3 regions of the Kitasatospora sp. NPDC017646 genome follow, and region 1 is predicted to be linked to each of the others. Evidence: riboswitches for the same ligand, from Rfam matches in the RefSeq annotation. Region 1 holds a riboswitch; each other region holds the start of a gene.
The links. Region 1 has a riboswitch for S-adenosylmethionine ahead of ACH4J0_RS02660 (IclR family transcriptional regulator). Riboswitches for the same ligand answer to the same signal wherever they lie in the genome.
Positions count from the first base shown of each region.

Region 2: it holds a riboswitch for S-adenosylmethionine, as region 1 does, so the genes downstream of both, thrC (threonine synthase) here and ACH4J0_RS02660 (IclR family transcriptional regulator) in region 1, are expected to answer to the same signal.
Region 3: it holds a riboswitch for S-adenosylmethionine, as region 1 does, so the genes downstream of both, ACH4J0_RS05040 (aminotransferase class V-fold PLP-dependent enzyme) here and ACH4J0_RS02660 (IclR family transcriptional regulator) in region 1, are expected to answer to the same signal.

Region 1 is NZ_JBIRJC010000001.1:541,253-551,215, reverse strand. Features, by position in the region: gene ACH4J0_RS02675 (poly(A) polymerase) at 1-997, opposite strand, end outside; gene ACH4J0_RS02670 (RNA ligase family protein) at 997-2,769, opposite strand; gene ACH4J0_RS02665 (M1 family aminopeptidase) at 2,857-4,743, opposite strand; SAM riboswitch class I at 5,028-5,170, shown strand; gene ACH4J0_RS02660 (IclR family transcriptional regulator) at 5,370-6,083, shown strand; gene ACH4J0_RS02655 (hypothetical protein) at 6,112-6,624, opposite strand; gene ACH4J0_RS02650 (RNA polymerase sigma factor) at 6,621-7,127, opposite strand; gene ACH4J0_RS02645 (DUF3995 domain-containing protein) at 7,322-7,846, shown strand; gene ACH4J0_RS02640 (sialidase family protein) at 7,937-9,544, opposite strand; gene ACH4J0_RS02635 (hypothetical protein) at 9,805-9,963, opposite strand, start outside.
Region 2 is NZ_JBIRJC010000039.1:1,196-11,158, reverse strand. Features, by position in the region: gene ACH4J0_RS35015 (copper homeostasis protein CutC) at 1-310, opposite strand, end outside; gene ACH4J0_RS35010 (hypothetical protein) at 388-1,347, opposite strand; gene ACH4J0_RS35005 (PadR family transcriptional regulator) at 1,344-1,727, opposite strand; gene ACH4J0_RS35000 (hypothetical protein) at 1,804-2,433, shown strand; gene ACH4J0_RS34995 (hypothetical protein) at 2,430-2,786, opposite strand; gene groL (chaperonin GroEL) at 2,900-4,522, opposite strand; gene ACH4J0_RS34985 (cold-shock protein) at 4,866-5,069, opposite strand; gene ACH4J0_RS34980 (MoaD/ThiS family protein) at 5,620-5,898, opposite strand; gene thrC (threonine synthase) at 5,925-7,232, opposite strand; SAM riboswitch class I at 7,249-7,384, opposite strand; gene ACH4J0_RS34970 (glucosyl-3-phosphoglycerate synthase) at 7,528-8,556, shown strand; gene ACH4J0_RS34965 (trehalose-6-phosphate synthase) at 8,617-9,963, shown strand, end outside.
Region 3 is NZ_JBIRJC010000002.1:425,927-435,889, forward strand. Features, by position in the region: gene ACH4J0_RS05000 (Ig-like domain-containing protein) at 1-160, shown strand, start outside; gene ACH4J0_RS05005 (GntR family transcriptional regulator) at 212-583, opposite strand; gene ACH4J0_RS05010 (cytochrome bc complex cytochrome b subunit) at 687-2,345, opposite strand; gene ACH4J0_RS05015 (Rieske 2Fe-2S domain-containing protein) at 2,342-3,394, opposite strand; gene ACH4J0_RS05020 (c-type cytochrome) at 3,403-4,212, opposite strand; gene ACH4J0_RS05025 (heme-copper oxidase subunit III) at 4,399-5,019, opposite strand; gene ACH4J0_RS05030 (hypothetical protein) at 5,416-5,841, shown strand; gene trpD (anthranilate phosphoribosyltransferase) at 5,962-7,038, shown strand; SAM riboswitch class IV at 7,171-7,288, shown strand; gene ACH4J0_RS05040 (aminotransferase class V-fold PLP-dependent enzyme) at 7,341-8,714, shown strand; gene ACH4J0_RS05045 (Lrp/AsnC ligand binding domain-containing protein) at 8,738-9,019, opposite strand; gene ACH4J0_RS05050 (rhomboid family intramembrane serine protease) at 9,062-9,844, opposite strand.

The DNA.
Region 1 (9,963 bases):
GCAACACGCGGTCGATCCGGCCGGGCCGGCCGGTGAGCGAGGAGACGGCGGCGAGCGGGTTGACGGTCGGGTCGAAGGTGGGGGTGTCGTCGGCCGGGCCGTGCACCTCGGTCCAGGCGTCCCGCAGGCCGAGGGCGGCGGCGGGGCCTGCCGGGCCGGAGCGGGCGTCGTTGAAGTCCCCGAGCAGCAGCAGATCGCCCTCGACGGCGGCCAGTGCCTCGGCCAGCCGGGTGAGTTCGGCCTGACGGCGGGCGGGGCCGTCCGTCGAGTGGTCGCTGCTCAGGTGGACGGCGGCGACGGTCAGCGGCCCGTCCGCGGCCCGGACGGTGACGGCGGTGACGGCCTTGTGCGGGCCGAGCACGTGCCGTCCGGCCTCCAGTACCGGGAGCCGGCTGAGCAGCAGGAGCCCGTACTCGGCCACGTCGCCGCCGGACGGGTCGCCGCCGAGGACGTAGCCGTCGCGGACCCACGGGGTCTCCAGCAACTGGGCGGCCAGGGCCGGTTCGACCTCCTGGAGGGCGATGACGTCGGCGTCGGCGGCCTCCAGTTCGGCGAGCAGCAGCGGCCGGCGGCGGGCGGTGGCGATCCGGTCGGCGTCGTAGCGGTCCCACAGGGTGTTCCAGGTGACCACGCGCAGTGTGTCGTCCGGGCCGGGCACGTCGGTGCGGGCCTCGTGGGGCTGCCAGCCGCCGTCCGGCCGCCAGGCGTACGGGGTGGTGGCGGTGAAGAAGGGTGAGGGCAGGTGGCGCGGTTCGGTGCGGCGCCCGGCTTCGGTGGTGTCCAGGACGTCCACGCCGGTGGTGCGGTCCCACACCACGACGCCGTCGGCCTCGACCCAGCGGACCCGGTGCCAGGGGACCTCGCCGGAGGCGGCGAAGGCCTCCAGCGGGACGCGCTTGGTGCGGTCGTCGCGCTGGCGCACGCCCAGGGTGAACCGGGCCGGGTCGAAACGGGCGTCCCAACGGATGCGCTGGCAGACCTGTTCGATGGGGCGCATCAGTCCTCCTCGGAGTCGAGCGTGCCCGCCGTGTCCTCCACCGTGCCACCCGGCCCGACGTACCAGGTGCGGTGCGCCTGGCCGGGGTGGGGCGGGCTGAAGCGGTGCAGTTGGGCGGTGAGCACCTCGGACGGCACCGGGTGCGGGCGGACGGCGTTGCGGCGAAGCAGCTCCTGCTCGCCGACCAGCAGCACCACCTGGGTGACCAGGGCGTCGCGGCGCCGGGCGACGGCCTGGACGTGGGAGCGCTGCTCGCGGTTGAGCGAGGTGGCGTCCCAGACGGCGGTGGCGGCCGGGTCGGCGAGGGCCGCGTCCAGTCGTGCCAGGCCGGTGCGCAGCACCTCGGGGTTGTTGCGCTGCTCGGCGCGCGAGCCGAGGGCGGCGCGGAGGTCGTCCAGACTGACCCGGGCGGAGACGCCGGGCAGTGCGGCGGCGAAGGTGCTCTTGCCGCTGCCGGACGGGCCGCTCAGGTGGACCAGGCGGGGGAAGCGGCCGTCCCGCCAGCGCCAGGTGGCGGCGACCGCCTCCTCGACGGTGGTGATCCGGCCGAGCGCGTAGGCCTCGCGTGCCTGGGCCCAGCAGCGGTCGGCGGCATCGGGGTCGAGGCCGGCCAGCTCCTCGCGCAGGCCGCTGCGCAGCCAGGCCAGCGGGTCGGCGTCGAGCAGCCCGGCGTCCTCGGCGTACAGGGCGGACCAGGCGACCTGCTCGCGCTCGGCGGGACCGGGGGCGGTGGCCGCGGCCACCGCGTGCAGCACGCCGAGGTCGGCGGCGGCGGCGAGCCGGACCAGGCCGGCGCGACGCTCCTCGTCCGGGTACGGCTGCTGGAGGCCGGTGTGGAGGCCGACCAGGTCGGCGACCCGGCGGGCCAGCGGCAGGCCGAGACGGTCGGCCAGCCTGGGGGCGAGCTGGGGGGAGCACCGGGGTTCGGGCCGGGGTGCGAGCGGGGAGGCGGCCGACGGCCCGCGGGTGATGCGCAGCGCGGTGGCGAGCACGCCGGCCAGCCGGGCGTCGCCGGTGCGGCCGAGCTCGTCCAGCCGGGCGGACACGTCCGCCAACTCCTCAGGTGGGCAGTCGAGTTCGGGCAGTCCCAAGGCCTCGGCCAGCAACGGGAGTTCCGGCAGCGCGCCGGAACGGACGTCCCAGAGGGCGGCGTTCGGGCCACGGCCGTTCTCGACCACGGCGGCGTGCATCCAGTGGGTGTCGGTGCGCACGTGCTGCGGACGGACCCACTTGGCGACCCGGTCGCCGAACTCGGCCCGGGGAAAGCCCCGGACCGTCCGGACGACGTAGCCCTCCTGCCGGTCCAGGTCCAACCGCAGGGCGCGCAGCGCCCGTTCGTCGTACCGGCCGCGCCAGAGCACCCGGGGCGTCGGGATGCCGAGGCGGCGCAGGAAGCGGACGGTGTCGTCCCAGTCCAGGCAGCGGTCCCGGTCGGTCCAGACCGAGAAGCCGTGGAACCAGCTGTCCAGGTCGGCGTACGGGATGGAGTGCCGGGCGAACAGGTTCTCGCCGCAGACCCGCCAGCCGGCCGGGATCCGGGGGCCGACCCGGCTCTGCAGGCCCTTCACCCACGCCCGGGAGGGGTGGTGGGCGGAGTCCAGCGAGCGGGCGTGCAGGCCGTCGGCGTAGAGCGTGGTGTTCTCACCGTCCAGCTTCTCCGTGACGACGACCTCCGCCCCGGCCAGGCCGGAGAGGTCCCCGGTCCGTACGTCGTCCGCCGCAGCCCCTGGTGACCAGGGGAGATGCGGCGTCCGGGGGTAGTGCACACGCATGTCCGGCTCCCTGACGTCCTTGATCCGGCGGACACTGTAGGAGCGGACGGAAGGGACGGGCCACCGAATATCGGACCGCTGCGCGGCTCAGTCGATGCGGTGCTCCCGCCAGAAGGGCGTCAGGTCGACCGAGGTCGCGGCCTGGGCGGCGGCCTTGAAGTCGGCGGTGGTGGAGACTCCGTACCAGTGCGCGCGGGCGTAGTCGTGCAGCAGGGTGGTCATCGTGTCCGGGCCGATCAGTCGGCGCAGTTCGTGCAGGGCGCAGGAGCCGCGGTCGTAGATGACCGGCACGTAGCGGTCCGGGTGGGTGTCCCAGTAGCTCATCGGGCCGGTGAGGCGTTCGTCCGCGGACTGCCAGGGTGTCCTGGCGGTGCAGCCCTCGCCGGTGTCGCCCATGGCGACGGCCATGGAGTACTCGGCGAAGGACTCGTCCAGCCAGGGCGCGCGGTACTGGTCGTCGCCGACGATGCCGTACCACCACTGGTGCGCCAGCTCGTGGATCACGGCGGAGGGCCGGACCCGGTCCAGGACGAAGGCGGGGTACTCCATGCCGGCGAAGTCGAAGCGGTTGTCGAGCACCGTGGCGAGGTCCCCGTACGGGTAGGGGCCGTAGTGGGCGGCGTGGTCGTCGATGGTCCGCAGGGACAGGTCCAGCATCGCCTGGGCGTCCTTCGGGGTGATGTCGGTGACCGAGTAGACGGAGATCCGTACGCCGCCCGCGGAGCGGCCCGCGATGCGGCTGAACGGCCCGGCGGCCCAGGCGAATTCACGGACGTTGCGGGCGCCGATCCGGGTGACCGTACGGCCCGGCTCGCCGGGAGTGTCGACGGCGGTGCCGGTGGCGGGGACCAGCAGGTCGGTGGGGTGGTCCAGGGTGACGGCGAAGTCGGAGCTGAGGCCGAAGAAGGACTCGCCGAGCTCGGAGTACGGGTCCAGGTGCCAGCCCGTCCCGTCGCGGACGGCGAGGACGGGCAGGGCGTTGCCGACGAAGCTGAAGGCGCCGTCGCGGCCGAAGCGGTCGATGCCGTCCGGGACGTCGACGGTGAGGTCGAACTCGACGGTGCCGGAGGCGGCCTGGGGTAGCGGGCGGGGGAGCGGGACGCGCAGGGCGGTGCAGGCGACCTCGTAGCGGTCCGGGGTGGCGCCCGGGGTGCCCTGGGCGCCCCTGTCCTGGACGCCTCCGTCCTGGAGGCCCCTGTCCTGGGCGCCCTGGCCGACGTGCAGGTCGGTCACCCGGACGGACGGGGTCGCGCAGCCGCCGCGGAAGTTGTCCCAGAGCCGCAGGTACACCTCGTTGAGGGGCTCGGGAGAGGCGTTGCTGAAGGCGATCCGCTCGTGGCCGCGCCAGTGCGCACCGGTGGCGTCGCTGCGCAGGTCGACGCTGTACGAGGGGGTGCCGGGGGTGCGCGTCGGGTCGGCGGCAGCGGCGCGATCGGGCGGGGCGGCGCGGTCGGGCGGGGCGGCGGCCACCGTCAGCAGCACGGCGAGGACGGCGAACAGGGGGTGGAGGCGTCGCACGCCGTGGACTCCTGTCGTTGGAAGGGGTAAGCGGGGGTGGTGCCGGGCGGAGAACCGGTCGGTTGCCCGGCGGTCGGCGCGCCGAGCTCGACGGTGAACGCGTTGAGCTTCGCGCATCCGCCGTTCCACCTCCTCGATCGAGGCGCCCACCACCCGGACGTACCCCGAGGTGTGGTCCGAGGCCGGCCGGGCGGCGACCGAGTCGCCGACACCGATCTTGAGAACGGCCTCGACCACCCAGGGGACACGCACCGGCTCCTCCGTCGGAGTGATCCGCCGGACCGTTCCCGCTCCCGGCAGCGGCAGGCTCCCCGCGCACCGGCGTACGGAGCAGTGCAGATCGGGCCGGATGCCCCGGTAGACGTCCAGCGTGGCGCCCAGGACACCGAAGCCGTACGCGCCCGTGGTGGCCGGGATCTCACAGCCGACCGGTTGCGGCGCCGTCTGACGGGTCATCAGCGCCCGTTCGGGCGGCTTCGTCGAACGCCTCAGCGGCGAAGGCCGCCAGGCCCCGCGCACCGTGTTCTCCGTCCTGCGGTGGCACCCACCCTCCGCGGGCACCCGCACCGACCGGCCCCTACACGCTGGGCATCCCCGGACCGGTGGAGGAACTCCTCGAAGCGCAAGTCCTCGACCCGGCAACCGACATCCGGTCCGCAGCTCCGCCCGGTGGGGTTCCGGGGGTGCGGGTGAGGGAAAAGTTTGGCGGGACGCCCGGGAAGTCTTGTATGGTTCGTCGCGAATCATCCAGAGGGGTGGAGGGACCGGCCCTACGAAGCCCCGGCAACTCCCCGTTCGACCCGGCGTCCGAAGTACGCGCCGTGCCGTCCGGGATCAGTGCCAACTCCGGCCTGTCGCCAACGTGGCGCGGGGAAGATGAGGAGACACGGTGCTCTCTGTGCTGTCCTTCGCCCGGGCGCTTCCCGCCCCGGCCCTTTCGCGTACCCGTCTCGTGCCCGGCGCAGGCAATCGGCTGCATTCGCAGGCCTGTCCTCGCTGACCACCCCGCTCCCAACCCACCGGAGCGTCCGTGAGCCCAACCCACCCGGCGCTCACGGGATTCGAGACTGGAGTACCCGTCCATGGAGAACACGAGCGGCGTCGGCGTGCTCGACAAGATCACCTCGATCCTCGGCACCCTGGAGGCCGGTCCGGCCACTCTTGCCGGACTCGTCGACGCCACCGGCCTGGCCCGGCCGACCGCCCACCGGATCGCCGTCGCCCTGGAACACCACCGCCTGCTCGGCAGGGACCTGCAGGGCCGGTTCGTCCTCGGCCCGCGACTCAGCGAGCTCTCCGCCGCCGCCGGTGAGGACCACCTGCTGGCAGCTGCGGGCCCGGTCCTCACCCAGCTGCGCGACCTCACCGGCGAGACCGCCCAGCTCTACCGTCGGCAGGGCGAGGTGCGGATCTGCGTGGCGGCGGCCGAGCGCCTCTTCGGCCTGCGCGACACCGTCCCGGTGGGACTCGCCCTGCCGATGAAGGTCGGGTCCGCGGCGCAGGTGCTACTGGCTTGGGAGGAGCCCGAGCGCCTCCACCGCGGCCTCCAGGGCGCCCGGTTCACCGCCACCGCCCTCAGCGGCGTACGGCGCCGCGGCTGGGCCCAGTCCATCGGCGAACGCGAGCCCGGGGTGGCCTCCGTCTCCGCACCCGTCCGCGGCCCGTCCAACCGGGTCGTGGCGGCCGTGTCCGTCTCGGGCCCGATCGAACGGCTCACCCGCCACCCTGGCGCCCAGCTCTCCCATGCCGTCGTCGAGGCGGCGGCCCGGCTCACCGAAGCACTGCACCGGCCCTGACCGGCCCGTCGCCTCCCGTCAGGTGCCGCTACCCCTCGTCGTCGAGCAGGGCGACGAACCGCGCCAGCGGGTCCCCGGTGAACGGGCGCAGTGCGGGGGCGAGGAGGCGTGCTCCGGGGAACCGAAGGCCGCCGAGGAAGGCGAAGCGGGTGGTGCGGTCGGTCTCCGGGCGGGCCGCCATCCCGCCGAGTACGAGGCGGCTCTGCATCAGGCACCAGCCGGGTGCGAGGTCGATCCCGAACGTGGCCCGGAGCCGGGTGCGGCCGTGGATCCGGGCCTGGAGCGAAGCCGTCCGGAGCGAAGCCGTCCGGAGCGAACCGGAAGGTGCGGAGTGGACGAGCTGCACCCTGCGGACGTCGGGGATCCAGAGCGGCATCGTGCGCCCCAGGTCCTGGGCGAGCGCCCAGACCCGTTCGAACGGCGCGTCGAGGACGGCCTCGCCGATCCGGGCTGCCCCGGGCGCGGTGGCGGCGATCACGTGCAACCGCCGGACCGGGTCGAAGTCGGCGACGGGCCACTGCGGCATCGGGGTGTCGGTCACTGCTGCCACGCCTTTCGGAAGCTGAGTCGGGCCCGGGAGAGCCGGGACTTGACCGTCCCGGGCGCGACCGCGAGCAGCGCCGCGGTCTGTCGCTCGTCCAGCCCTTCCAGGTCGCGCAGCAGCAGCACGGCGCGGTGCTCGGGGGAGAGCCGGGAGAGCACGTCGCGGATGTCCGCGGCGAGTTGGGGGTCACCGGGCGCGGGGACCTCGCCGAGTTCGGCCGGTCGCGAGCGCGCCGCCCGGGTGGCGCACCGCACGGCCTCCCGCACCGCGATCGCACGGACCCAGCCGTACAGAGCTGCGGGGTCCTGGAGTTGGCGCAGTTTGCGGAAGACCACGATGAGCGCCTCCTGGGTCGCGTCGGCGCCGTCGTCCAGCGCGATCGGGCCGCAGAGCCGACGGACGTACGGGGTGATCAGGTCCAGCAGCCGGCCGACCGCGAGTTGGTCGCCGCCCTGGGCGGCCCTCACCAGCTGGGTGAGGTCGGGCGGTGGCTCCTGCATGGTGCTCTCTCCGCTCTTTCTGCTGCTGTCGGTCGTCCCGCCGGCGACCAGGGTCCTCAGGCGGAGGCGCCGAAGCGGCGAAACGTTCCCTGTGGATTTCGCCCCGGTGCAGTGTTCCTCGTCACAGGAACGGATCGGTCGGCGGGGCGCTCCTTCGGGTGTCCGAGCGTCCTGAGACCCCGTGAGGTGACGGCATGAAGTCGACGAAGATCAGCAGCAGGGCCACCGCGGTCGGTGCGGTGCTGGCGGTGGACGGTCTGCTCCACCTCTACTGGGCCACCGGGCGGACCTGGCCGGTGGGCGGCACCGCCCGGCTCTCGCAGCTGGTGCTCAACACGCAGGTGCCGTTCACCCCACAGGGATTGGTGCCGCTCGCGGGGGCGCTCTTCTCGGGCGCGGCGCTGGTGCTGGTCCGGGGCGGGCGGCTGCCGGCCCTGGGCCGCCGACTGTCCGCGCTGCTGCCGCGCTGGGGGAGCCGGGCGGTGGCCTGCGGACTGCTCATCCGCGGCGCGGCCGGACTGGTCTGGGTGACCGGCGTCGGAGCGGACCCGGGCGACACCTTCTACTGGCTCAACCTGCTGCTGTACACGCCGCTGTGCCTGGTGCTCGGGCGGGCGGCCTGGCAGGTGGCGGCTTCGAGTACGGCGCCTGTGGGCACTGCGGCTACGGGCACGGCGTGTGTCGGCACTGCGGCTTCGGACACGGTGATGCGGGCCTGAGCGGCCGGAACCCGGACGGCGCCCCGCTGCTCCGCCTTCAGGAGGCAGGAGCCGCAGGACGCCGTCCGCCCGTCGTCCGGACCGACCGGGTCAGCGCCGCAGGTGCTGGACGGCGCGCGGCGCGGCGACGGGCGCTGCCGCGTGCGCCGCCTGTGCGCTCGGCGCGCCGGTGGCCGGGCTGCGCAGGGTGCCCGGCTGGAAGCGGCCGCTGTACACGTCGGTGGAGTTCAGCGGGTCGGCGCCGCTGGCGGTGACCAGGACCGGGCGGATCTGGTGGCCGTCGTTGATCAGCGACTGGTAGTCGCCGAGGAAGTGCCCTCCGGCGAATGGTGCCCGGAGCCAGTCGAAGACCGGCGAGATCTGCCGCTCGATCGGGCTGCCCTCGCCGCCGCGCGGGAAGCTGAGGAGCCAGGCGGCCGTGGGCAGGGTGGTGGTGTCGGCCGCCGTGAGGTAGCGCAGGTCGTAGTAGCTGACGGCGACGGTGCCGTCGGCGGTCACGGTGATGGACGGGGTGAACGCCGGGGCGCCCGGAGCCTGGTTGATCCGGGTCGGGCCGCTCCACGTCCGGCCGCCGTCGGTGGAGTGCACCAGCTGGATCGCGTCGTACTGGCCGCCGGTGAACTCCGAGCCCTCGTAGGCGAGGTAGAGCTCGCCGGTCTGCGGGTCGATGGCCACGCTCGGCAGTCCGGCGCCGGCCCGGAGGGACTTGCCGGCGTCGGCGGGCGCGTTCGGGTCGACCTCGGGGACGGAGGTGTCGGCGGCGACCCTGACCGGTTGGCTCCAGGTCCGGCCCTGGTCGGTGGAGGTGGCCATGCCGAAGTGCACATCGCTGACGGCGGTGGCGGTCCCGTCGGTGAAGGTGATCCAGTCGAAGAAGTCGTACAGCGTGTCGGTCCGCGGGTCGACCACGATCTGGTTGCCGATGGTCTGGCTGTTCGGCGTCGTGCTGGTGATGACGAAGGGCTTCGCCGGGGACCAGGTGCGGCCGTGGTCACGGGTGACGGAGATGTAGCCCGGTCCGTCGAAGGATGGTGTCGGACCGGTGGTCTGGTCGATCCGGTCCCAGACCTGGTAGGCGACGCCCGGGTGCACCGGGTCGGCGGTGACGGCGTTCTTGTCGTCGGTGATCGCCGGGTCGTTGTCGCCGATCAGCTCGGTGACGTGCTGCCAGCTGCGGCCGCCGTCGGTCGAGGTGGCGGCGGCGACCGCGCTGCGCGGCGTGGTGGCGTCGAAGACCAGGGCGCTGGCGTAGGCGGTGCCGTCCGGCCCGAAGCTGACCCAGCCGTCGGAGGCCCGCTGGTAGGCGAGCCCGCCCGGCGCGCAGTGGGTGAACGGCAGGGCGGTCTGGGTGAAGTGCACGCCGTCCGTGGTGTAGCTCGAACTCAGGCCCCGGGCGCCGCCGTTGGACCAGCGGTCCTGCTGGTAGACGGTGATCGTGTCGGCCGGGTCGAGCGGGTTGGCGGCGGCGTACGGTTCGTCCTCCGCGGACGGGTAGTTGGTGCCGGGACCGTCCGCGGAGAGGTCGCACGTGGCGTACGGGTCGCCGGGCGAGATCACGGCGAGCGGCGGACGAGCCGCATTCGTGCGGTCCGTGCTCCAGTCGGCCGTACTCGCACCGGCCGGTGTGCCGCCCGCGACGGCGGCGAGAACGAGCGCTGCGGTCGTGGTGGCGAGCGACGCTCTGGTGCGGAACTGCATGGAGACCCCCACGGTCGTCGGCGGCAAACTGCCTGGTGTCCTGGGTGGTGCTGCGCTGTTCCGGTACCGAACTTGAGTTGATGTTCGGTCGGCCGCGCGAGTCTATCCAGGCACGGGTGCCGCGCCAACGACCGGGACACGCTTCTTACCGTCTCGACACCACCCGCCTGGCCGACCGGTCGGCGGTACGACAGGCCCACCGGTCTTCGGTACGACCGGCCTTCGGTGCGACCGGCCCACCGGCCTTCGGTGCGGGAGGTCTACCGCGGGCCCTCCCGCAGGGCTGTGGTCGACTGCTCCCAGCCGTGCCACCAGAACAGCCCGCCGTCCCGGCTCGCCTCGGCGGCCAGCGCCGTCAGGTTCGCCCACGGGCCGTCCGGGATGCCGAACTGCGGCATTCCGGCGAGTACTTGGGCCGT
Region 2 (9,963 bases), on a different contig from region 1:
CGGCCAGGTCGACGGCGCCCCCGGCGTCGAGGAAGCCGAGCACGAACTCCTCGGCCCCCTCGGCCCGCAGCGCGGCGGCCCGGGCGCGCAGCTCGTCCACGTCGCCGGGGGTGAAGCCGTCCCGGATCCGGAGCATGACGCGCAGCGGGATGCCGACGGCAGCGCGGATGCGGGCGAAGTCCTCGACGGACGGGGCGAGCCCGTCGGCGGCCATGTCGGTGACCAGTTCGAGCCGGTCGGCGCCGCCCGACTCGGCAGCCCGGGCGTCCTGGGGCGTCAGCGCGATGACTTCCAAAATTGGTCTAGACATATGAGACACCCTGCCACATCCGACCGCCCCCGGCGAGACCGCACCCCCCGTTCCGGTCACCCCGGCCGGGGTCCACGTCACGCCCGTCCCGGCACCACGCCGAGGGCTTCCCGGCGGCCGAACCGGCGCTCCGCCACCGCCACCAGCACCAGCAGGGCCACCGCCGGCACCGCCACCGGCAGCAGGTGCGAGATCCCGCGGGCCTCCCGCCAGATGTTGAACAGGCAGCCCGGCCCGGTCAGCACCAGCACCGCCAGCCCCACCGCCATCGGCCCCGTCCGCCCGCGCAGCCCGGCGACGGTCAGCAGCAGCGGCACGATCAGCATCACCACGAACCACGGCAGGTCCAGCGGGAAGCTCGTGTCGTCCCAGTTCTGGGCCGCCTCCAGCAGTCCGCCCGCGGCCACCGAGGTCAGCACCACGGCAGCCGTCCGCCGGTTCGGCCGGGGCAGCAGGTCGGTCGGCGCCGCGACCAGCAGCAGCGCGGACACCACGAACGGCAGCGTGGCCATCCCGATGTAGCCGGCCCACCAGACGTCGAACGCGTACGGCTGCCAGACGGCCCCGCCCAGCTCGTACAGCCCGGCGGCGCCCAGGACCAGCGCGGTGGCCCGCACCGCCGTCCACCGCCCCAGCAGCGCCGCCACCCCGAGCAGCAGCGCGGCCACCGGCGGGGCGAACGCCCGGACGTGGTTCTGGAGCGAGTCGTCCCAGGCGAGCCACCTGGTGGTCCGCTCCAGGGTGGTCAGCCAGGGCACCATCGTGGCCCCGACCGCCGCACCGGCGACCATCGGCGCCAGCAGCGCGAGCAGCCGGCCGGCCGCCGAGGCGCCGGTCAGCCCGAGCCGCACCCGCAGCCCGTACACCGCCAGGCCGAGCACCTCCCGGGCGACCGCCAGCCGGCCGCCCGCCGCGGTGGTGTCGGCGAACACCTCGGCCAGTTCCTCCCCTCGCTCCCGGCGGTACCGCGCCGGGTAGAGCTGGAGCGCGGCCCGCAGAACCGCCGAGGGCGGGGCACCGATCACCGGCGTGGTCATGAGAGTCCTCCGTCCGCCGCGGGCCGCCCCTGCGACCCGCTCCTCCCCGGCAGCATCGACCGGATCTTCGCCAGCCGGCGCTCGGCCTCGGTGGCGACCGCCCGCAGCCGCTCGGCCTCGGCGGACAGCGCGTCCCGCCCGGCGTCGGTCAGCGCGTAGGTGCGCCGGGCCCGGCCGTCCACCACCTCCTCGGCGGCGACCTCGATCAGACCCTGGCCCAGCAGCCGGTCGAGCGCGCCGTAGAGGGTGCCGGTGCGCATCCTGACCCGACCGTCCGAGATCGCGGCGATCTCCTGGATGAGCGCGTAGCCGTGTCTCGGCGCGTCGGCCAGGGCGGTGAGCAGCAGCAGCGTGGGCTCCTGCATGGAGCGTTCTGTCATACGACTACATATATCGCCAAACTACCTATGGGTCCAGTCTCGGACCACGTCCGGCCGGCCCGCCACAATGTGCCCCATGCCCACCGAGGACGAGTTGCTCACCGCCTGGACCGCACTGCTGCACCGCTGCGGCGCCGCCGACGACCCCGAACCGTACGGACGCGAGCTGCTGCGCCGCTGGTCGGAGCCCCAGCGGCGCTACCACACCGTCGAACACCTGCGCGCGGTCCTGCGCCACGTCGACGACCTCGCCGGACACGCCGCAGACCCGGACGCCGTCCGGCTCGCCGCCTGGTTCCACGACGCCGTCTACCGGCCCGACCGCACCGAGAACGAGGAGCGCAGCGCGGCCCTGGCCGTCCGCGCGCTGACCGCCGCCGGACTGCCCGCCGAGCGGGTCGCCGAGGTCGAACGGCTCGTCCTGCTCACCGTCACCCACGACCCGGCCCCCGGCGACCTCGACGGCGAGGTGCTCTGCGACGCGGACCTCGCCGTCCTCGGCGGCACCCCCGAGGCGTACGCGGCCTACGCGGCGGCGGTCCGGGAGGAGTACGCCTTCGTCCCGGAGCCGGACTTCCGCGCGGGCCGGGCGACCGTCCTGCGCCAACTGCTGGCGCTCCCGGCCCTCTACCGCACCCCCGCCGCCCACGAGCGCTTCACGGCGGCCGCCCGCACCAACCTGGCCGCCGAACTCGAGAATCTCTAGCGGAGCTCGCCCACGGGTGCCACCACCACGCCCCGCTTGCCGCACACCCAGTGCGGCTGGGGCCCCAACTCGGGCTCCACGCCCAGCGCGTGCGGGTCCCCGTCGGCCGCGCAGGCGGTGCACAGCGGCCACCGTCCGTACGCCTCCAGCAGCGCGTCCTGGACGTCCTGGGCGACCAGGCCGAGCACGTACTCGGTGCCGTCCGGCCACTGCTCCAGCCACCAGCGGCGGTGGGTGACGGCCTGCTCCACCAGCGAGACGACGGCGGCGTCCGCCACGTCCCGCGCGGTGAGGTCGGCCAGGATCAGTGCCCGCGCGCTGTGCAGGGCGGTCTCGATGTCGTCGGAAGCCATCCGCCCATCCTCTCGCGAAACACCGGCAGCCCGGAAACGCCGCGTGGGCGGCCCCCCGAAGGGGACCGCCCACGCGGACGAGGAGTCAACCGACCCGATCGCAGCGATCAGGATCAGAAGTCCATGTCACCGCCCGGCATGCCGCCGCCGGCGGCCGCGGCGGCCTTCTCCGGCTTGTCGGCGATGACGGCCTCGGTGGTGAGGAACAGCGCCGCGATGGAGGCGGCGTTCTGCAGCGCGGAACGGGTGACCTTGGCCGGGTCGATGATGCCCTCGGCGACCAGGTCGACGTACTCGTTGGTGGCGGCGTTCAGGCCGTGACCGGCGGGGAGGTTGCGCACCTTCTCCACCACGACGCCACCCTCCAGGCCGGCGTTGGTCGCGATCTGCTTGATCGGGGCCTCCAGCGCGACCTTGACGATGTTGGCACCGGTGGCCTCGTCGCCGTCCAGCTCCAGCTTGTCGAACGCGACACCGGCCTGCAGCAGGGCGACGCCACCACCGGCGACGATGCCCTCCTCGACGGCGGCCTTGGCGTTGCGGACGGCGTCCTCGATGCGGTGCTTGCGCTCCTTGAGCTCCACCTCGGTGGCCGCGCCGGCCTTGATGACGGCCACGCCGCCGGCCAGCTTGGCGAGGCGCTCCTGGAGCTTCTCGCGGTCGTAGTCCGAGTCGCTGTTCTCGATCTCGGCGCGGATCTGGTTCACGCGACCGGCGACCTGCTCGCTGTCGCCGCCACCGTCGACGATGGTGGTCTCGTCCTTGGTGATGACCACCTTGCGGGCGGTGCCCAGCAGGTCGATGCCGGCGTTCTCCAGCTTGAGGCCGACCTCCTCGGAGATCACGGTGCCACCGGTGAGGATGGCGATGTCGCCGAGCATGGCCTTGCGGCGGTCGCCGAAGCCCGGGGCCTTGACGGCGACGGACTTGAAGGTGCCGCGGATCTTGTTCACGACCAGGGTCGACAGGGCCTCGCCCTCGACGTCCTCGGCGATGATGACGAGCGGCTTGCCGCTCTGCATGACCTTCTCCAGCAGCGGGAGCAGGTCCTTGACCGAGCCGATCTTGGAGTTGGCGATGAGGATGTACGGGTCCTCGAAGGTCGCCTCCATGCGCTCCAGGTCGGTGGCGAAGTAGGCGGAGATGTAGCCCTTGTCGAAGCGCATGCCCTCGGTGAGCTCGAGCTCCAGGCCGAAGGTGTTGCTCTCCTCGACGGTGATGACGCCTTCCTTGCCGACCTTGTCCATGGCCTCGGCGATCAGCTCGCCGATCTGGGTGTCAGCGGCGGAGATGGAGGCGGTGGAGGCGATCTGCTCCTTGGTCTCCACGTCCTTGGCCTGGGCCAGCAGCTGGTCCGAGACGGCGGCGACGGCCTTCTCGATGCCGCGCTTCAGGGCCATCGGGTTGGCGCCGGCGGCGACGTTGCGCAGACCCTCGCGAACCAGGGCCTGGGCGAGCACGGTGGCGGTGGTGGTGCCGTCACCCGCGACGTCGTCCGTCTTCTTGGCGACCTCCTTGACGAGCTCCGCGCCGATCTTCTCGTACGGGTCCTCGAGCTCGATCTCCTTGGCGATGGAGACACCGTCGTTGGTGATCGTGGGGGCGCCCCACTTCTTCTCCAGCACGACGTTGCGACCCTTGGGGCCGAGCGTGACCTTCACTGCGTCGGCGAGCTGGTTCATGCCACGCTCAAGGCCGCGGCGAGCTTCCTCATCAAAGGCGATGATCTTGGCCATCAGAAGTGGTCCTCCGGGACACGGTCGACTGCTCGGACCAAGGGGTGCCCGCGACGGACGGCCCTGGTGCGCGGAGGTCCATTCCCCTACCGCTCCCGGGGGCCTCACCGACCCGGTCCGCTGTCACTCTCACACTGTGAGTGCTAACGCCAATGATTAGCACTCCGGGTGGTCGAGTGCAAGCCCAATCGCCAACCCGCGAGCCGCCGTCCGGGCCCGCACCGACCCCCGCCCGCACCCGCACGGGAACGCGAACGGGCCCGTACGACGCGTGTCGTACGGGCCCGTCGAGAAGCGAGTGGTCACCAGCCGTGGGCCGCGCCGAGCTCCTGTTCGGAAGGGGTCAGACCGCCGCGCGGACCATGTCCGCCTGCGGGCCCTTCTGTCCCTGGGAGATCTCGAACTCGACCCGCTGGCCCTCCTCGAGGGTGCGGTAGCCGTCCATCTGGATCGCGCTGTAGTGGACGAAGACGTCCGCACCACCGTCGACCGCGATGAAGCCGTAGCCCTTCTCCGCGTTGAACCACTTGACGGTGCCCTGAGCCATTCCGAACTCCCCTAGTGCTGTGCTGGCCCTTCACGGTCCCGCAGGTCGCGGGCCCGGGTCTGGTTTGGAGGCCGGCCCGGGGAACCCCCCCTGGGCGCAGCCGTACGCGCCGCAACCGTCCGCACGGGAACGCCTGACGGCTTCCGTGAGCGGGTGATTACGTCGACCGCCGCTGAATGTATCCGGATCGACGCCCTCTGCAACAGGGTCAACCGTGGGGAATTCCATAGCACGCCGAGAGACAAGCCCGAGCAAATCGGAAGGAACTCGGCATTCCGCGCCGGACATAGCGGACGAATTACCCAAATGCCCGCAGGAATTCTGACATCTGCCTGACATGTTTCCCGGGCCGGTCCCAGCGTCCGGACATCTCGGGCGCAGCACCCGGCGGCCGGAAGGGGAAGCCCTGTTCCCAGCCGAGCCACACTCTACTCCGACTCGACCGGGAAATATTCCCGCCGAAATGCAGACGGCCGCCCGCACGTACGGAGAGTGGAATTCCGTACGTGCGGGCGGCCGCGAAACGGGCCGGGAAGCGGACCGGAACGGCTCAGCAGCCGCCGGCCACCGCCGGAATGATCGAGACGCTCGCGCCGTCCCCGATCTCGGTCGCCAGACCGTCGGCGAACCGCACGTCGTCGTCGTTCACGTACACGTTGACGAAGCGGCGCAGCTTGCCGGTGTCGTCCAGGACGCGGGCGGAGATGCCGGCGTGGTTCTTCTCCAGGTCGGCGATGACCTCGGCCAGGGTGGCGCCCTCGGCGGTCACCTCGGCGGCGCCGCCGGTGTAGGTGCGCAGGATGGTGGGGATGCGGACGTTGGCGCTCATGGCTCTCCTAGCGGGGTGGGAGTGGTTCAGGCGGACGCGAGGCCGGCGGCGCGGAAGGAGTCCAGCGTCGGGCGGATGACGGTGGTCATCCCGGCCTCGGAGACGGCGTCCAGCGTCTTCAGGCCGTCTCCGGTGTTGATCGCGACGGTCTCCTTGGCCGGATCCAGCTGCCCGGTCTCGACCAGCTTCTTCAGCACGCCGACGGTCACCCCGCCCGCGGTCTCGGCGAAGATGCCCTCGGTCCGGGCCAGCAGCCGGATCGCCGCCACGACCTCCGCGTCCGTGACGTCCTCGACCGCGCCGCCCGTCCGACGGGCGATGTCCAGCACGTACGGGCCGTCCGCCGGGTTGCCGATCGCCAGCGACTTGGCGATGGTGTCCGGCTTCACCGGCCTGATCACGTCACGGCCGGCCTTGAACGCGGCCGACACCGGCGAGCAGCCCTCCGCCTGGGCGCCGAAGATCCGGTACGGCCGGTCCTCCACCAGACCGAGCCTGATCAGCTCCTGCAGCCCCTTGTCGATCTTCGTCAGCTGCGAGCCCGAGGCGATCGGGATGACGATCTGCTCCGGCAGCCGCCAGCCCAGCTGCTCGCAGATCTCGTACGCCAGCGTCTTGGAGCCCTCGCCGTAGTACGGCCGCAGGTTGACGTTGACGAAGCCCCAGCCCTCGCCGGCCGGGTCCCCGATGAGCTCCGAGCAGAAGCGGTTCACGTCGTCGTAGTTGCCCTCGATGCCCACCAGCTCGCCGCCGTACACCCCGGCCATCACGACCTTGCCCTGCTCCAGGTCGTGCGGGATGAAGACGCAGGAGCGGAACCCGGCCCGGGCCGCCGCCGCGCCCACCGCACCGGCCAGGTTGCCGGTCGAGGAGCAGGACAGCGTGGTGTACCCGAACGCCCGTGCCGCCTCGATCGCGCAGGCCACCACCCGGTCCTTGAACGAGTGGGTCGGGTTGCCGGAGTCGTCCTTGACGTGCAGCTGCGCCGTGAACCCGAGCTCCCGCGCCAGGTTGTCCGCCTTCACCAGCGGGGTCCAGCCGGGGTTCAGATTGGGCTTCGAGGCCACGTCGGCCGGCACCGGCAGCAGCGGCGCGTAGCGCCAGATGGACGCGGGGCCGGACTCGATCCGCTTGCGCAGCTCCTCGGCGCGCTCGCTGCCGAAGTCGTAGGCGATCTCCAGCGGCCCGAAGCACTCCAGGCAGGCGAAGCTGGGGCCGAGCGGGAAGCGGGTGCCGCACTCCCGACAGGACAGCGCGGCGGCGGGGCCGAGGTCGACGGGCGAGGGTCCCCCCGGCAGAAGGCCGGGGGAGGGTGCGGCAGTGTCGATAGCCATGATGGCGAGGCCTCTCTCCTCATCTTCCCCGTGGCGCGGTCGCGCCACGGGCCGGAATTGGCACCTGTCCCGCCGGGGCCTGTCGACGACAGCCGAGCGAGAAGGTTGCCGGGACGTCAACGGGCCGTTCCCTCAGTCCCTCTGGATGAGCATGTGAAGTTATGGTTCAGCGGCGACCCCGGCGTGCGCAGGTCCGACCGCTGTACGAAGACTGTATCCGAAGGCGTCCAGCCCGAAAGGGGCCGTCCGCCAAGCGAGATGGCCCGTTCCACCGACCCCGCCGAGGAGAGTCACCGTGCCCGCCGAACCGACCCCCGCGCTCCTCCCGCAGGCGGCGTCCTGGCTCCGCCGCCGCTCGTGGAGCGCGGCCGACCGGCCGGTGCACACCCTGCTGGAGGCCAAACAGCGCACCGGCCGCACCGTCAGCGTCGTCCTCCCGGCCCTCGACGAGGAGGCCACCGTCGGCGACATCGTCCGCACCATCCGCCGCGAACTGATCGAGCGGATCCCCCTCGTCGACGAACTCGTCGTGGTCGACTCGGGCTCCACCGACGCCACCGCCGCCGTCGCCGCCGAGGCCGGCGCCCGGGTGGAGCACCGCGACGCGATCCTGCCCCGGCTGCCGGCCGTGCCCGGCAAGGGCGAGGTGCTCTGGCGCTCCCTGCTGGTCACCCACGGCGACATCGTCTGCTTCGTCGACGCCGACCTGCGCGAGTTCGACCCCGCCTTCGTCACCGGCATCGTCGGCCCGCTGCTGACCGACGAGAACCTCCAGCTGGTCAAGGCCATGTACGACCGCCCCCTCGAAGTGACGATCAGCGGCTCCGCCGCGGGGGACACCGACGCGATCGTCCCCACCGGCGGCGGCCGGGTCACCGAACTCGTCGCCCGCCCCCTGCTCAACCTCCACTGGCCGGAACTCGCCGGTTTCGTCCAGCCCCTCGGCGGCGAGTACGCGGCCCGCCGTTCACTGCTCGAACGGCTGCCCTTCCCCACCGGCTACGGCGTCGAACTCGGCCTGCTGGTCGACGCGCTGGAACTGGCCGGGCTGGACGCCCTGGCCCAGGTCGACGTCGGCGTCCGGCACCACCGCCACCAGGACGGCCAGGCCCTCGGCCGGATGGCCGCCACCATCTACCGCACCGCCCTCGAACGCCTCGACCGCACCCACCGCCTCAAGGCCTCCGCCGACCTGGTCCACCCCCACCTCACCCAGTTCACCCGCGACCCGGAAACCCGCTCCTTCACCGCCCACACCCACCCCGTCACGGCCCTGGAGCGCCCCCCGATGCACACCGTCCCCGAGTACGCCACCCGCCACTGAAGGGGTCCGTCTTCGGACTCCACGGGTTTGCCGCCCCGGACCCCCGGCAACGTACCAACCATGGGCGATCTCACGACCGAACGTTCGAGCGCGACCGGCACCGCCCCCGTCCTGGTGGCTTCCAACCGGGGACCGGTGTCCTTCAGCACGACCGACGACGGCACGCTGACCCTTCGCCGCGGTGGCGGAGGGCTGGTGTCCGGCCTCTCCGCCATCGACGACCCCCACGCCGTCTGGGTCTGTGCCGCCCTCGGCGACGCCGACCGCCGGGCCGCGCGGGAAGCCCCCGACGGCCGCCTCGACCTCGCCGGGCACGAGGTCGGCCGCCAGGCCGTACGGATGCTGGACATCGACCCGCAGACCTTCGCCCACGCCTACAACGGCGTCGCCAACTCCACCCTGTGGTTCGTCCACCACCTGCTCTACGCGACCCCCACCGCGCCCGCCTTCGACGTCCGCTTCCGCACCGAATGGGCCGCCTACCAGGCGTACAACGCCGCCTTCGCGAACGCCCTGGCCGCCGAAGCCGCCCCGAACGCCGCCGTCCTGGTCCAGGACTACCACCTCTCCCTCGTCCCGGCCCTGCTCCGCGAGGCCCGCCCCGACCTGCGGATCGGCCACTTCTCCCACACCCCCTGGGCCCCGCCCGAGTACTACCGGCTGCTCCCCGACGACGTCGCCCGCGCCGTCCTCACCGGCATCCTCGGCGCCGACCGGGCCGGCTTCCTCACCGAACGCTGGGCCCGCGCCTTCGCCACCTGCTGCGAGGACCTCCTCGGGGCGACCGTCGACCACCGGGAACTCACCGTCACCCTCCCCCAGCCTTCGGCCGGGGGGACCCTCGTGAGCCGCACCACCCGGCTGGGCGTGCACGCCCTGGGCGCCGACGCCGACTTCCTCCGCGAGCGCGCCCACCGCCCCGACGTCGACGAACGCCTCGACGCCCTCCGCACCGCCGTCGGCGACCGCCGCACGATCGTCCGGGTCGACCGCACCGAGCTGAGCAAGAACATCGTCCGCGGCCTCCAGGCCTACCGGCACCTGCTCCGCACCCGCCCCGAGTGGCACGACCGGGTGGTGCACATCGCCTTCGCCTACCCCTCCCGGACCGACCTCGCCGAGTACCGCGACTACACCGCCGCGGTCCGACGCCTCGCCGCCGAGATCAACGACGAGTTCGCCACCCCCACCTGGCAGCCCCTGCTCCTGCACGTCGACGACGACTTCCCGCGCTCCCTGGCCGCCTACCGCCTCGCCGACGTGGCACTCGTCAACCCGATCCGGGACGGCATGAACCTGGTCGCCAAGGAGGTACCCGTCGTCTCCGACCACGGCTGCGCCCTCGTCCTCTCCCGGGAGGCCGGCGCCCACGCCGAACTGGGGGACGACGCCCTCACCGTCAACCCC
Region 3 (9,963 bases), on a different contig from region 1:
CAGCCGTGGCGCCACCATGGAGTCCTTCGGCAACGGCTTCGGGGACTGGAACGTCTCCTGGGCCGACTGGGTGAAGCACAGCGCCCTCGGCAAGCCCGTCAGCACCACCGTCCCGGCCGCCCAGGCCCCCGCCGCCGGGATGATGCGCCCGGAGGTCTGATACCGGCTCCGGGCGCCCGAGACGGGCGGGCGCGCGCTACGGCTCGGGGGGTCAGGCCTCGGGGTAGGTCACGCCCAGGGCGGTGACGACGGCGGCCAGGGCGTCCGGGTGGGACAGGCCCAGTCGGCTCGCGCGCTCGGCGTACTCGGTGGCGGCCTCGGCCGCCAGCCGGTGGGCGGCGTCACCGGTGGCGGCGATCAGGGTGCCGCGCCGGCCGTGGGTCTCCACCACGCCGTCCGCCTCCAGCTCCTTGTAGGCCCGGGCGACCGTCCCGGCGGCCAGCCCCAGCTCCTCGGCCAGCGCCCGCACGGTGGGCAGCCGCAGCCCGGTTGCCAGGGCTCCGGAGCGGGCCTGCTCGGCGATCTGGGCGCGGATCTGCTCGTACGGGGGAGTGGCGGCGGCGGGGTCGACGGACAGCTGCACGGGTGGCTCCTGGAAGCGGTGCGGGGACGAGAAAGCCCGAGGGCCGCTGACCAGACGAACTCTGGTCAGCGGCCCTCGGGGTGACGCGGGGGTGCGTACGGGATCAGTGGTGGCCGTGGCCGCTGGTGATCTCGTGGTGCTCCTCGGCGGTGGGCTTGGGGATCTGGCTGCCCTCGCCGTAGAAGCCGCGGGAGAGCTTGGCCCGGGTGCGGGTGAGGGCGCCGGCCTTGCGGGCAACGCCGTTCTCGTCCGTCTGGGCCGGCAGCTCGATCGGCTGGTTCTGCTCGTGCGCCGTGAGCGTGTGCAGGTCCTTCTGCGGCAGCTGGGCGTGCACCTCGACGTACTCGCCGTGCGGCAGGCGCTTGATGACGCCGGTCTCGCGGCCGTGCAGCACCTTCTCCTTGTCGCGGCGCTGGAGGCCGAGGCACCAGCGCTTGGTGACGATGAAGGTGATGACCGGCACCACGAAGAAGCCGGTGCGCACGAAGTAGGTGATCGCGTTGAGCGACAGGTGGAAGTGCGTGGCGAACAGGTCGTTGCCACCACCCACCAGCAGGACCAGGTACAGGCTGATCCAGGCGGCACCCAGGGCGGTGCGGACCGGGGCGTTGCGCGGGCGGTCCAGGATGTGGTGCTCGCGCTTGTCGCCGGTGATCCAGCCCTCGATGAACGGGTAGACCGCGATCGCGACCAGCACCAGCGGGAAGATCATCAGCGGGATGAAGACACCCAGGTTCAGGGTGTGGCCCCACAGGCTGATCTCCCAGCCCGGCATGACGCGGATCAGGCCCTCGGAGAAGCCCATGTACCAGTCGGGCTGGGCGTCGGTCGACACCTGGTCCGGACGGTACGGGCCGTACGCCCAGATCGGGTTGATCGTGGCGATCGCCGAGACTGCGGCGATGATGCCGAAGACGAGGAAGAAGAAGCCACCGGCCTTGGCCATGTAGACCGGCATCAGCGGCATGCCGACGACGTTCTTCTCGGTCTTGCCCGGGCCCGCCCACTGGGTGTGCTTGTGGTAGAAGACCAGGATCAGGTGCGCCACCAGCAGGCCGAGCATGATGCCCGGGATCAGCAGGACGTGGATGGTGAAGAACCGCGGCACGATGTCGTGGCCGGGGAACTCGCCCCCGAACAGGAACATCTGGATGTAGGTGCCGACCAGCGGGACGGCGAGGATCGCGCCTTCCATGAAGCGGATACCGGTACCCGACAGCAGGTCGTCCGGCAGCGAGTAGCCGAAGAAGCCGTCGAACATGCCCAGGACCAGCAGCAGGAAGCCGAAGACCCAGTTGATCTCACGCGGCTTGCGGAACGCGCCGGTGAAGAACACGCGCATCATGTGCACGAGCATCGCGGCCACGAAGACCAGGGCGGCCCAGTGGTGGATCTGGCGGATCAGCAGACCGCCGCGGATCTCGAAGCTGATGTCCACCGTCGAGGCGTACGCCTCGGACATCCCGATGCCCTTGAGCGGCACGTACGAGCCGTTGTAGACGACCTCGGCCATCGACGGCTTGAAGAACAGCGTCAGGTAGACACCGGTCAGGATGATGATGACGAAGGTGTAGAGGCAGATCTCGCCCAGCATGAAGGACCAGTGGTCCGGGAAGATCTTCCGCAGGTTGGCCTTGGCGAGGGAGTAGATCCCCAGCCGGCCGTCCGTCCAGTCAGCCGCGGCCTCCCACTTGTTGGCGGGGTTGGCACGCGTGCTGGAGGGCTTGGCGGCACCGGTCGTGGTGCTGCTCGCGCTACTCATCGAGCACGCTCCCAGAAGCTCGGGCCGACAGGCTTCTCGAAGTCGCCGGTGGCGACCAGGTTGCCCTTGTCGTCAGTGGTGATCTTCAGCTGCGGCAGCGGGTGGCCGGCCGGGCCGAAGATGACGCGCGCGCCGTCCGACAGGTCGAAGGTCGACTGGTGGCAGGGGCAGAGCGCGTGGTGGGTCTGCTGCTCGTACAGGCTGATCGGGCAGCCGACGTGGGTGCAGATCTTGGAGTAGGCGAGGATGCCCTCGAATCCCAGCTCCTTGGACTTGTCGTCCTTGATGTCCTCCGGTGCGATGCGCACCAGCATCAGGGCGTCCTTGGCGATCTGCTGCTGGAAGTCCTCGCTGTGGGTGGACAGACCCTCCGGCATGGCGAAGGTCAGCGAGCCGACGCCGATGTCCTCGGGCTTCATCGGCTGCATGGTGTTCATGTTGATGAGCGCCAGCGGCTTGGCCGGGGTCGCCTCCTTCCAGCCCGTCTCCTGGAGCTTCTTCTCCGGCAGCGGGCCCAGGTCGCGGAGCAGGACCACGCCGGAGAGCGGGACCAGCGCCATCGACCCGATGAGGGTGTTGCGGATCATCTTGCGGCGACCGAAGCCGGACTCGGCGGCACCGGTCTTGAACTGCTCGATGACGTCAGCGCGGACCTCGTCGGAAGCCTCGATCGGGTGACGCTCGGACGGCATCTCGACGTCCGACATCAGGGTGCGGGCCCAGTGGACCGCGCCCGCGCCGATCAGGAACAGTGCGACGCCCAGGGTCAGGCCGAGCGCGAAGTTCAGCGCGCTGACGTGACCCAGCGGGAAGATGTAGACGATCTTGTCCGGGTCGATGGCCACGTACGAGGCGATGAAGCCGACGGTGGCGAGCATCGAGACCACGAACATCAGCGAGACCTGGCGCTCGGCCCGCTTGGCGGCCCGCTCGTCGATGTCGGTGCGACGGGGCTCGTGGGCCGGCAGGCCCGGGTCGGCGAACGGGTTGCCGTGGTCGGCCACCTCGCCGGCGGAGCCGTGCGGCTCCGGGAGCTTCTCTTCTGACATGTCGTGGCTCATGACTTCTTGGCCTTGGTGGTGTGGGCGGCGACCCAGATCGCGACCGCGATGAGCGTGCCGAGGCCGAAGATCCAGCCGAACAGGCCCTCGGTCACCGGACCGAGGCTGCCCAGGGTGAGACCGCCGGGGTTGGGCTCATCGTTGGTGGTGTGGCGGACGAAGGCCACGATCTGCTTCTTCTGCTCCTCGGGCATGGTGCTGTCCGGGAACGACGGCATGTTCTGCGGGCCGGTCTGCATGGCCTCGTAGATGTGCTTGGCGTCCACGCCCTCCAGCGACGGGGCGTACTTGCCCTTGGTCAGGGCACCGCCCTGGCCCGCGAAGTTGTGGCACTGGGCGCAGTTGGTGCGGAACAGCTCGCCACCCTTGGAGATGTCATCGGGGTTGGTCGAGTTGTACTGCTCCGGCTTCGGAGCGATCGGGCCGGGGCCGAGCGAACCGATGTACGCGGCGAGCTGGTCGATCTCGCCCTGGGTGTAGATCTTCGGCTTGCGCGGCACCTGGGCGCCGGGCTGCTGGGCCGGCATGCGGCCGGTGCCGACCTGGAAGTCGACGGCAGCCGAGCCGACGCCGACCAGGCTCGGACCCTCGCTGCTGCCCTGGCCGTTGATGCCGTGGCAGGAGGAGCAGCCGACGGCGAAGAGCCTCTTGCCCTCATCGATCGCGAGCGACTGCGCGGCGACGTCGGCCTGCGCCTTGTCGGCGGGCGCGAACGCGGCGTACAGCCCCCCGGTTGCCGCCAGGGCGAGAAGTAGGACGACCAGCGCCGCCAATGGGTGGCGCCGTCGTGCGGAGAGCTTTTTCACGGAATAACCCCGGTGTCAGGATCTGGTCGACTGGTGGGTGCACCCGCGGCCGGTCTGGCCGGCACGAGGCTGCCTGTCCAAGGCTGCGCGCGCGGTCGGTCGGTGGGAGCGTCGGCACCGGCAGAAGCGGCCCGTCGCCGGTGAGGGCGGGGGCCGCAGCCGGTGGCCAGCGACCTGATCAGCTGGTTACTTGATCAGGTAGATGGTCGCGAACAGGCCGATCCACACGACGTCGACGAAGTGCCAGTAGTAGGACACGACGATCGCGGCGGTGGCCTGCTCGTGCGTGAAGCGCTTGGCTGCGTACGTCCGTCCCAGGACCAGCAGGAAGGCGATCAGACCACCCGTCACGTGCAGACCGTGGAAGCCGGTGGTCAGGTAGAACACCGTGCCGTACGGGTCGGAGGACAGCGAGAGGCCGTCGTTCTTGACCAGCTCGGTGTACTCGTAGACCTGGCCGCCGATGAAGATCGCGCCCATGAAGAACGTGAGCATGAACCACCCGCGGAGCTTCTTCACGTCACCGCGCTCGGCGGCGAACACGCCGAGCTGGCAGGTGAGCGAGGAGAGCACCAGGATGGTGGTGTTGACCGAGGAGAACGTCACGTTGAGGGCGTGCGCCTTCTCGGCCCAGAACTCGGCTCCCTTGACGGAGCGGAGCGTGAAGTACATCGCGAAGAGGGCCGCGAAGAACATCAGCTCGGAACTGAGCCAGACGATCGTTCCGACGCTGACCATGTTCGGTCGATTGACCGATCCGTGCGCGTGCCCGGTTTCTGTTGCTGTTGCTGTCGCCACGACGGACATTATGTCGGTCCCTTATTCCGTCTTCACGTCGGGGGGTGTCCCTCGGAGTGTCCGGTGCGTGCGGTATGCCCGCTTGGCGGGCGGCGGGGTGCCCGTACGGGGGCTGAGCAGCGGCGTGTCCCTTTTCTGACGGTTCCTCGGAGGGCCCGCTACCCCGTTGCCCGGCGCGCCGTTGCACGGACGGCGCAGTGCCGGGGTGTAGGGGAGGGGGGAGCCGCGTCCGCCGTCCGGGTGGACCGGGAGGGTCCGGGTGACGGGCCGTCCTCCGGGTGGGTGAGCCACGGGCGGGGCGGCTCGGGGGGGAACGTGCGCGAGGGGGACCGGCGACGGGGGAAACGGGAGTAGCATCCGGATCAGGTGAACGTGGTCCGGATCACACTTGAGGGAGCAGGGTTCATGGCGTACACGACCGACGAGACGCTCACCGTCCTCGTCTACAGCGACGACCGCAACACCCGCGAGCAGGTGCTGACGGCGCTCGGCCGTCGGCCCGCCGAGGATCTTCCGGAGCTGTCCTACCTCGAGTGCGCGACCACCCCCGCGGTGATCAGGGCATTGGAGAAGGGGGGCATCGACCTCTGCGTGCTGGACGGCGAGGCGGTTCCGGCCGGCGGGCTGGGCCTCGGGCGCCAGCTCAAGGACGAGATCTACGGCTGCCCGCCGGTGCTGGTGCTGATCGGCCGGCCGCAGGACTCCTGGCTCGCCGCCTGGAGCCGGGCCGATGCCGCGATCTCCCACCCGGTGGACCCGGTGGCGCTGGCCGGGGCGGTCGCCACCCTGCTGCGGGCACGGCTGGCGAAGCGGGCCCCGGTCGCGCGCTGAGCGGTGCCGTCTCAGTACTGGAGATGACAGGGGTCCACGTACCCCGCCGCTCGATAGGCTGGCTCCATCCGTACGGACGTCCCTCGGCACCGGGGGAACCGACAACAGCTGGAGTCAGCCATGGTGAACGTGAACCCTGCGAACGGTGGTACCGACCCCGCGCAGGTGGTCCGCACCTGGCCGGACCTCCTGGCGGCGTTGTTGAAGGGGGAGGACCTCGACCGCTCGTCCACCGCGTGGGCGATGGACCGGATCATGAGCGGCGAGGCGTCCCCCGTCCAGGTGGCCGGGTTCATGGTGGCGCTGCGGGCCAAGGGCGAGACGGTGGACGAGATCGCCGGCCTGGTCGACGCGATGTACGAGCACGCCGAGCCGCTGGACATCCCCGGCCCGGCGGTCGACATCGTCGGCACCGGCGGCGACCGGGCGAAGACCGTCAACATCTCCACCATGTCGGCGATCGTCGCGGCGGCCGCCGGGGCCAAGGTGGTCAAGCACGGCAACCGGGCCGCCTCCTCCTCCAGCGGCTCCTCGGACGTGCTGGAGAAGCTGGGGGTGGCGCTGGACCTGTCGGCCCGGCGGGTGGCCGAGGTGGCCGAGGAGGTCGGGCTCACCTTCTGCTTCGCGGCGAAGTTCCACCCCTCGATGCGGCACGCCGCCACCGCGCGGCGGGACCTGGGGGTGCCGACCGCCTTCAACATCCTCGGCCCGCTGACCAACCCGGCGAAGGTCACCTCGCACGCGATCGGCTGCTTCGACACCCGGCTCTCCGGGCTGATCGCCGGTGTGCTGGCCCGGCGCGGGGCGACGGCGCTGGTGTTCCGCGGTGACGACGGGCTGGACGAACTGACCATCACCACCACCTCGCGGGTGTGGCTGGTGCGCGACGGGGTGGTCACCGAGACGACCTTCGACCCGCGGGACGTCGGCATCGAGCTGGTTGGCATCGAGGCGCTGCGCGGAGCCGACGCCGCGTACAACGCCGAGGTCGCGCGCCGGATGCTGGCCGGGGAGCGCGGGCCGGTGCGGGACGCCGTGCTGCTGAACACGGCGGCGGCGCTGGTCGCGATGGACCTCGGCGACGCGCCGCTGACGGAGCAGCTCGCGGCGGGCATGGCGCGGGCGGCCGAGGCGATCGACTCGGGCGCTGCGCAGGAGCTGCTGCGGCGGTGGTCGGAGGCCACCAGCCGGATCTGAGGCGGTGGTTGAGGGCCCGTGTCGCGTCGTCGGCACGGGCCCGAGCGCCTTGGAGGCGAGCGGGCGGGAACGCCGTCCGGATGGTGGATGCCTGTTTGACCGTCCGACGCACCCGACCTAGAGTCTTCGCCAGGTCATGAGTGACAGCGTCAAGCCCCAGCTGGCTGTCCGGCAACCCTCCGTCCGTGGCGGGGTGCCCTGGGTGAGGACCGGGTCGCCGGGCAAGCCGTCCGCGCGACAAGCGCGGACACCGGACGACGAGCACTCCCGGGGTCCCTTGCCCCCAGAAGGAGTGTGTCCCCATGTCCGTCTCCGTTGACCTCCACGCCCCGCTCGCCGTTCTCGGCCAGGACGTCCAGGTGCCGCTCGCCAGCGGCGAGAAGGTCGGTTACGCGGCACTCGACTACGCGGCCAGCGCGCCGGCGCTCCAGCGGGTGTGGGACGACGTCGCCGCCTACGCGCCGTACTACGGCAGCGTGCACCGCGGCGCGGGGTACCTGTCGCAGCTGTCCACCGACCTGTTCGAGCAGAGCCGCCGGACCGTCGCCGACTTCCTCGACCTGCGCGGCGGCGACCAGGTGGTCTTCACCCGCGCCACCACCGACTCGCTCAACCTGCTGGCCGCCGCCGTCCCGGCCGGCACCCGGGTGTTCGCCTTCGAGACCGAGCACCACGCCTCGCTGCTGCCCTGGGCGCACGCCGGACTGGAGGTCAGCTACCTGCGGGCGCCGCGCTCGCGGGCCGAGGCGGTGGCCGCGCTGGAGGCGGCGCTCGCCGCGGCGTCCGAGGGGCCGAAGCTGCTGTGCGTCACCGGCGCCTCCAACGTGACCGGCGAGCTGTGGCCGGTCGCCGAGCTGACCGCGACCGCGCACCGGCACGGCGCCCGGGTGGTGCTGGACGCCGCCCAGCTGGCCCCGCACCACCGGGTCTCGGTGCGCGAACTGGACGTCGACTGGATCGCCTTCTCCGGCCACAAGCTCTACGCGCCGTTCGGCGCCGGGGTGCTGGCCGGGCGGGCGGACTGGCTGGACGCGGCGGAGCCGTACCTGGCCGGTGGCGGGGCGACCCGGACGGTGGCCCGGGAACCGGACGGCTCGGTGGCGGTGCAGTGGAACACCGGGCCGGCCCGGCACGAGGCCGGCTCGCCGAACGTCATCGGCGCCTACGCGATCGCCTCGGCCTGCCGGGCGCTGACCGAGGCCGGCTTCGACGCGCTGGAGGCCCGGGAGCGGCAGCTGGTCGAGCGGCTGACGGCGGGGCTGGCGCAGATCCCGGAGGTCAGGGTGCTGAACCTGTTCGGCGAGGCCGGCGACATTCGGAGCAGCGCCCGGGTGGGCGTGCTGTCCTTCGTCGTCCGCGGCTGGAACAGCTCGCACTTCTCGGCCGCGCTGTCCGCCGAGTACGGCATCGGGGTGCGCGACGGGCTGTTCTGCGCCCACCCCCTGGTGCGGACGCTGCTCGGCGACGAGGAGGTGGCGCCGTCCGAGTGCGGGGCGCCGGAGCCCTCGCTCCCGGGGGAGCGCAGCCTGAACGCGATCCGGGTGAGCTTCGGGGCCGGGACGCCGGACGAGCACATCGAGCGCTTCCTGACCGCCGTCCGCGAGCTGGTCACCGACGGCGCGGCGTGGAACTACCGCAACGAGGGCGGCCGTTGCGTCGCCGACAGTCGGCGCTGAGGCACGGCCCGTGGGCCAGACGGCTACTCGTCCAGGCCGAGGGCGAAGGCCGCTTCCAGGTCGTGCTGGGAGTAGGTACGGAAGGCGATCTGGGTCTCGGTGTGGGCCACGCCCGGGACCTTGTTCAGCCGACCCGGGATGACCTCGGCCAGGTCGTCGTGGCGGCGCACCCGCACCATCGCCACCAGGTCGTAGCCGCCGGTCACCGAGTACACCTCGCTGACGCCCTCGATGGCGGCGATGGCCTCGGCGATCTCCGGGATGCGGTCGACACTGGTCTTGATCAGGACGATGGCGGTGATCACTGTTTCGGGCTCCTTCGTGGGGTGCGGCCAGCGTATCGGGCCTCAGCCGGGGCGTCTCGAGGGGTGTCCGACCACGGTGCAGGCGTACAGGAAGCCGGCCGAGAAGCCGATCACGTGCACCAGGTAGGCCACCCCGGGACCGGCCGAGTGCACCGACCACCACTGCAGCGCGAACCAGAGGCCGAGCACCAGCCAGGCGGGGAAGCGCAGCGGGAGGAAGAGGAGCAGCGGGACCAGGGCGGTCACCCGGGCCCTCGGGTGGAAGCGCAGGTAGGCGCCGAGCACGGCGGAGATCGCGCCCGAGGCGCCGATCAGGACGCGGGTGGAGTCGGGCGAGTGCGCCTCGGCGAGCGCGAAGCCGTACGAGGCGAGGCTGCCGGCGGCCAGGTAGAAGAGGAGGTACCTAACCCGGCCGACCCGCCGTTCGACGGTGGGGCCGAAGACGTGGAGGAAGAGCAGGTTGCCCAGCAGGTGCAGCCAGCCGGCGTGCAGGAAGAGCCCGGTGAGGGCGGAGACCGCCGGGCGCTTGCCCGGGGTGGGGGCGGCGGGGCAGCCGGGGACCGGGTCGGGGCCCTCGGCCAGCTGCTCGGCGGTGAGCGGGTGGCCGGTCAGCAGCTCGGCGGGGACGGCGCCCCAGCGCTGCTCGTACCGCTGCTCGGTACAGACCTGGGTCAGGCCGGTGCCGTACATCGGGTTGAGGCCGGCGGCCGGGCCGAGCAGGAAGACCAGCGTGTTGACCGCGATCAGGGCGTAGGTGACCGCCGGGGCGGGCACCGCCGGGCGGCCGCCCCGCGCTTCGGTCTGGCCGGGAGCCACGAGCGCCATGCGGCCAAGCATCCCTCCGCGCGCGGCGGGTGACACGGCGGTTTACGGCAGGTGGACTAGCCACCGTGTTCCGGCAACCGGTGGTCGGGGTGGTTGCCCCAGGCAATAGGCTTGGGGCG